Regions from separate parts of the Bacillus sp. CGMCC 1.16607 genome, predicted to be linked through region 2. Evidence: riboswitches for the same ligand, from Rfam matches in the RefSeq annotation. Region 2 holds a riboswitch; the other holds the start of a gene.

Region 1 (3,401 bases), on a different contig from region 2:
TCAAGTGTGGAGGTAGAGGAAACTTCTCCATTTCTTCAGCTAGAAGTGTTTCGCCTTTTTCCGTTAAGCGAAACTTTTCGCCTTCTACACAAATAATAAGTTGATTATTTTCAAGTGTACTAACTTCTTTTTCAAAATAATGACGGCTTAAGGATGGGAATGTTTGAAACAAACTAGTTAAATGAAATAAATGAGAATCTTGAATCGTTTGTGAGGACTTCTTCCCTTTTAGTAAATGAAAAATGGAATAAATCGTTCTTTCTCCATTAATCTTTCGAAGACAAAAGAGTATAAGTATTGATAAATAAGTTTTAAACAACATTTTCACCTACTTAACTACAAACTTTCTCATGGAAATTGTTAACTTCCCTAAAGGTCGACAAAATCCTACTTTTATTTTACCACGATTGTCCCAGTCTTGGTGTAGTTAATTACTGCACAATATAATGTCCAAAGTTAACAAACCCTTATATGATAAGCATTCTCAATACATTTACTATTGAAAAGTTGGCCATTCAGTTTTACAATAGGGTATGAGGAATACGTTTCCAAAAATCAGTGGAAACGATTTATGAATCATTGTTTAATTATTGGGAGGGTTTTTTCATGGCAAAGTACACAATCGTTGACAAAGAAACATGTATCGCATGTGGTGCATGTGGGGCAGCTGCTCCAGATATTTATGATTATGATGATGAAGGTATTGCATTCGTTACTCTAGACGATAACCAAGGTATCGTTGAAATTCCAGATGTTTTAATCGATGACATGATGGATGCTTTTGAAGGCTGTCCAACAGATTCTATTAAAGTAGCTGACGAGTCATTCGACGGCAATCCTACAAAATTCGAATAAGAATTCTACCCCTTCAAAAGAAGGGGTATTTATTTTGAAAAGAATCGATAAGAAAAGCGCAAGCGCCTTGATCAACCCGATAAAGAAGACTGGTCGATTGGCGAGAGTAGCGAAGCCAGAGACCTAGTCGCACTTATGCAAACCGTTCTTTGGTTTGCCAAGCAAATGCTTCGCCAGCCGGAAAGTCGTTCTTTGACTTTTTGGCTGGCGAACATTTGACCTCGAGGTCGACAAAAAAGCGACGTCCTGTCGCATTGTCGACACTAGTACATCCTGTACGTCGGGGCTAGGACGCTTGCGCTGGACAATTTTCGAAGTCCGAAAATGTTTCTAATCTTGATATAAAAAAACACAACGACAAAACCTCGTTGTGTTTCTTCTTTATTATTTATAAGCTACTTGCTTTCCAATCCACGTTTGAAGACGAATATATATTAACATGAACATACCTGTTACAATGAATCCCTTAATGATATTAAAAGGAAGAATAAATTTAACAACCAATTGTTTCATTTCTGGCGTTGACATCGCAGGTGCATTTAGAAAAAATGTGTATGCAGGTAAAATCACTAAATAATTCAAGACACTCATAATGATTGCCATAATAAAAGTGGCTCCAATTAAAGCAAATGTCATTCCTTTTTTCGATTTAAGTTTCATGAAAATATAATGAGTAGATAACACAAAAATGATTCCTGCAATAAAATTGGCAATATGTCCAACAGGTACTCCTGTTGTACTTCCTGTCATAAAGTAATCTAGAATATTTTTAAATAATTCAACCAGCACTCCAGCTAAAGGTCCAAAAATTAACGCAGCGATAATGGCAGGAATATCACTAAAGTCAATCATTAGAAAGTTTGGAAATGGTGGTAATGGAAAATTTAATAGCATAAGAATGTAGGAAATACTACTAAGCATTCCAATCGATACAAGTGCTTTAATATTTTGTTTCTTCATCTCTATACCTCTCCTCTTGTGATCCACTTCACAAAGAGAAAGTTCAGCAAAACACACAAATAAAAAATCCTCAAGTTCGACTTGAGGAGAGTTTTAAAGGCATGCTTAATAAACACTCAAAAACCCTGCATTTTTGAATGTCCGCAGAACCTCCATCTTCTCCCATCCAGACTATACTGTCGGCTTTGGAATCCCACCAAATCCTGCCTTACGGCTCGCGGGCTTAAAGAATATTCACATTCTCATCACCGCCGGTCGGGATTTTCACCCGGCCCCGAAGATAGATCTTATTTTTACCACTTTATTATACTGAAAATACTTTCGGTTGGAAAGCAAAAAGAAAAGGTTATCGCGGTGTCCATAAATAACCTTTAAAATGATATGCTATGTCCTATTCTCTAGCAGGTATTGAGATGATTTGAAAAGGATATATATCATCTGCTTTCATATGATTAACCTTTTTTATTTCATCAACTGTTACATTTGTTTTTTTCGCAATGGCAGTTAAAGTATCACCTGTTTGGACGGTATATGTTGTTCTATCCTTACTCATCGGTATCACTAAGGATTGAGATTCATAAATATCTGTATTATTTAATGAGTTTGCATCTTGTATCGCTTCTATAGAAGATGAATATTTTTGTGAAATTGACCACAGTGTTTCACCCATTTTTACTTTATGTTTAGTAGATATTGTTTCTAATCCTGTTCCGTTTAATTGACCTTCTGGCTCAATATTTTTCACTACATAATGGGCATTATCTTCTACTATTGCTTGAACTACATTTCCTATTTCAATACTTCCTAATAGGGCAGTCGGATTTAATGCATTTTCCTTCTCAAAAGTCCATTCATTTTGGTGCACTTCAAAGTGAAGATGGACTCCATACGACCTTCCTGTGTTCCCCATCCTTCCAATCGTATCTCCTTTTATTACTTGATCTCCTTCTTCTACTTCTCTTTTATTTAAATGGGCGTACACCGTTTCTAAGTGATTATTATGTTTTATAAAAATAACATGACCATATGTATCCGAATAATAAGATTTAGACACAAATCCATCATCAACAGTATAAACAGGGGTATTTAATTCAGCGGCAATATCAATTCCCTTATGATGGCCCAACCTTGTCCCATAAGTATCCGATATAGTACCATCTGTCGGCCAAATCCAATGTTCACTTTGCCCATCCAATCCTTCTGCCTGAGGTTTACCACCAAAGAATAACAAGCTTACACAAATAGCTACAATTCCTGCAATCAAAAATCGCTTTAAATAGTCAAGCATCCATATCCTCCTCATACTTATACCTTCCTATTCAACATTATGAAGCTGGGAAAAATTTTAGAACGAACCATTGGAAGGGTCTTCTAAGACACATTTCTTAGAATAGGACATAGACTACTATTTTATACAAAATTTAGGAAAAAAACTATTTAAATTTCGTTATTAAGATAGGTGTTTATATGTTTTAAATAGAAAAAGCCTGATTAAATCATCAGACTTCTTCTTTCTCTTCTATGGGAGGAACACTTTGTTTGGTGCAATCGGGACTTTTATTTCATTTTCCAAATTAAATCTCCCA
Region 2 (3,401 bases):
GATTTTATCATCCGTTACAGATATTATCGGTGCGCACATATTGAATATTGCCAAACAGGATTATGTTCCTCAAGGATCAAGTGTGACTATTTTAGTATCAGAAGGTCCAGTGGAGGATTCACCGGCTGAATCATTTGAAGAGTCACCAGGTCCAGTTCCTATTACAAAAGGGAGTGCTGTAGTTGGAGCTTTGGATAAAAGTCATATTACTGTTCACACTTATCCTGAATACCATCCAGATGATGGAATCAGTACATTTCGTGCTGATATCGATGTTTCAACCTGTGGGGAAATTTCTCCACTTAAAGCGTTAAATTATTTAATACACTCGTTTGAAACGGATGTAATGGTCATTGATTACCGTGTTCGTGGATTTACTAGAGATGTTAACGGACATAAGTTGTTCATAGATCATGACATTAGTTCAATCCAAAATTATATTCCCGATGAGGTCCAAGAGTTATATGACATGATTGATGTGAATGTGTACCAGGAACATATCTTTCATACGAAATGTAAGTTGAACCAGTTTGATTTAGATAATTATTTATTCGGATATTCAAAAGAAAAACTGACTCCTGAAGAGCAAGTTTTGATTACAAAGAAACTTAAAACTGAAATGGATGAAATTTTTTACGGGAAAAATATTACCCAGGGGACTGTAGATTTTTGATAGGTAGATAAAACGATTCTTCAAAACATGAGGAATCGTTTTTATTTTGAAAATAAAACTGATTTTCTGAATCAAAGGGGTATTATTTCCCTTTAGCCATTCAATCAAGTATAATATTTGTTAACAATTAAATATTTCCTTCGGGGTCGGGTGAAATTCCCAACCGGCGGTGATGAAGCTAGTGCTTCTTAGTCCGTGACCCGTCTAACTTTTAAGCTAGACGGTGGATCTGGTGAAACTCCAGGGCCGACAGTTATAGTCTGGATGGGAGAAGGAAGAAATAAGGATTGGGTTCGAAAAATATTCGACTTAAGCCTTAGTTTCCTAATGTCATTTTTAGGCCCTGAAGTTTTATACTTTAGGGCCTTTTAGCATTTTATCCTTATAAAAAAGGAGAAGTAATTATGTTTACAGGTATCATTGAGGAGATCGGGTCGGTTACAAATATAAAACAGACTGGTGAAGCGATTGTTCTGACAATCGAAGCAAAGAAAATTTTATCGGATGTCCAACTAGGTGATAGCATATCTGTAAACGGTGTCTGTTTAACCGTTACAGAATTTACAAATAACCATTTCTCTGTCGACATCATGCCTGAGACAGTAAGAGAAACTAGTTTAAAATCCTTAAAGAGAGGGTCTAAGGTGAATTTAGAGAGAGCAATGGCAGCTGGGGGGAGGTTTGGTGGACATTTTGTTTCCGGACATGCTGATGGTATTGGGATGATCAAAAGTAAAAGACCGTTTGAAAATGCTATTTATTATGAAATTGAGGTTGAAGAGGAACTACTTCGTTACATTATCTATAAGGGATCGGTCACTGTGGATGGGACCAGTTTAACTGTATTTGGAGTTGGGGAGAATAGCTTTACCATCTCACTTATTCCACATACTTTTAGTGAAACAATCCTTGGATTTAAGGGAATTGGAGAAATTGTCAATGTCGAAAGTGACATGCTTGGGAAATATATCGATCATTTTCTAGCGAAACGATTTAGCGGGGAACTTCCGAAAGGAAAATCGAGTATTACTATACAATTTTTGGAAGAAAATGGGTTCAAATAAGGAGAGATAATATGTTTGATCCGATTGAAGAAGCAATTTACGAATTAATGCAAGGTGAGGTAGTCATCGTTTGCGATGATGAGGACCGAGAAAATGAAGGGGATTTTATTGCATTAGCTGAAAAAGCCAAGCCTGAAGTTATCAATTTTATGGCTACTTATGGAAGAGGATTAATATGTGTACCAATTGAGGAGGAGTTAGCGCAAAAGCTTGAACTGAATAATATGGTTGCGCAAAACACTGATCCACATGGGACAGCTTTTACTGTGAGTATTGACCATAAATCATCGACAACAGGAATCTCAGCGTTCGAACGCTCTGCCACGATTTTACAAATGCTTAATCCTGATTCAAAGGGGGTTGACTTTAAAAGACCAGGACATATCTTCCCGTTAGTGGCAAAAAAAGGTGGGGTTCTTAGAAGGGCAGGGCATACAGAAGCAGCAATTGATTTAGCTAAGCTATGCGGTTCAAAGCCAGCTGGAGTTATTTGTGAAATAATGAATGAGGACGGTACAATGGCGCGAGTACCAGAACTCAGAAAAATTGCCGATCAGCACAAGTTAAAAATGATTACAATCAAGGATTTAATCGAATACAGAAATCGAAAAGATAAGTTAGTAAATCGTGAAATTGAAATCAAATTACCGACAGAATATGGAGATTTTAAAGCTGTGGGTTATTCTAATGTCATTGATAATAAAGAGCATGTTGCTTTAATTCTGGGTGAGATTAAATCAGATGAGCCTGTTTTAGTTAGAGTACATTCAGAATGTTTGACTGGGGATGTTTTTGGATCATATCGCTGTGATTGTGGGCCTCAGCTTCATGCTGCCTTAAAACAAATTGAGAAGGAAGGTTCGGGTGTGCTGTTGTATATGCGCCAAGAAGGCCGTGGGATCGGACTGATTAATAAGATGAAGGCTTATAAACTTCAAGAAGAGGGTCTTGATACTGTTGAAGCAAATGAGAAATTAGGCTTTGCAGCAGATCTGAGAGATTATGGCATAGGCGCGCAAATATTAAAAGATCTTGGAATTAAAAAAATGAAGCTTCTTACAAATAATCCTAGAAAGATTACAGGATTAAAAGGTTATGAATTGGAAGTTGTTGAACGAGTTCCTATTCAAATGGAAGCAAGAGATGAAAACGAAAATTATTTGAAAACAAAATATAAAAAATTAGGGCATATGCTTCATTTTTAACAATAGGAGGATTTTTAAATGAGTAAAATTTATGAAGGCCATTTAGTAGGAACAGGCTTAAAGATTGGTATCGTTGTTGGTCGATTTAATGAATTTATTACTAGTAAGTTATTAAGCGGGGCACAGGATGCATTAAAAAGACATGGTGTAAATGAGGAAGATGTGGATATCGCTTGGGTTCCTGGTGCATTTGAAATCCCTTTGATTGCTCAAAAAATGGCAAAAAGCAATAATTATGATGCAGTAATTACACTTGGAACCGTTATTAGAGGCTCGACACCACATTTTGATTTTGTTTGTAATGAAACGGCTAAAGGTGTGGCTTCAACAGCTTTAAATACCGGCATTCCTGTCATCTTCGGAGTGTTAACAACTGATTCCATCGAACAAGCAATTGAAAGAGCGGGAACGAAAGCAGGAAATAAAGGCTGGGAATCGGCAGTAAATGCCATCGAAATG

What was found. A riboswitch is a leader RNA that binds a small molecule or an ion and turns the genes downstream of it on or off. The one in region 2 is predicted to bind FMN.
Region 1: it holds a riboswitch for FMN, as region 2 does, so the genes downstream of both, ACFSO7_RS18205 (ECF transporter S component) here and ribE (riboflavin synthase) in region 2, are expected to answer to the same signal.

Annotation. Positions count from the first base shown of each region.
Region 1 is NZ_JBHUJX010000025.1:350,650-354,050, forward strand. It holds gene ACFSO7_RS18195 (YpbB family protein) at 1-319, opposite strand, end outside; gene ACFSO7_RS18200 (ferredoxin) at 607-855, shown strand; gene ACFSO7_RS18205 (ECF transporter S component) at 1,240-1,815, opposite strand; FMN riboswitch at 1,966-2,101, opposite strand; gene ACFSO7_RS18210 (peptidoglycan DD-metalloendopeptidase family protein) at 2,207-3,103, opposite strand; gene ACFSO7_RS18215 (hypothetical protein) at 3,335-3,401, opposite strand, start outside.
Region 2 is NZ_JBHUJX010000008.1:59,566-62,966, forward strand. It holds gene speD (adenosylmethionine decarboxylase) at 1-673, shown strand, start outside; FMN riboswitch at 806-953, shown strand; gene ribE (riboflavin synthase) at 1,078-1,737, shown strand; gene ACFSO7_RS03105 (bifunctional 3,4-dihydroxy-2-butanone-4-phosphate synthase/GTP cyclohydrolase II) at 1,749-2,942, shown strand; gene ribH (6,7-dimethyl-8-ribityllumazine synthase) at 2,961-3,401, shown strand, end outside.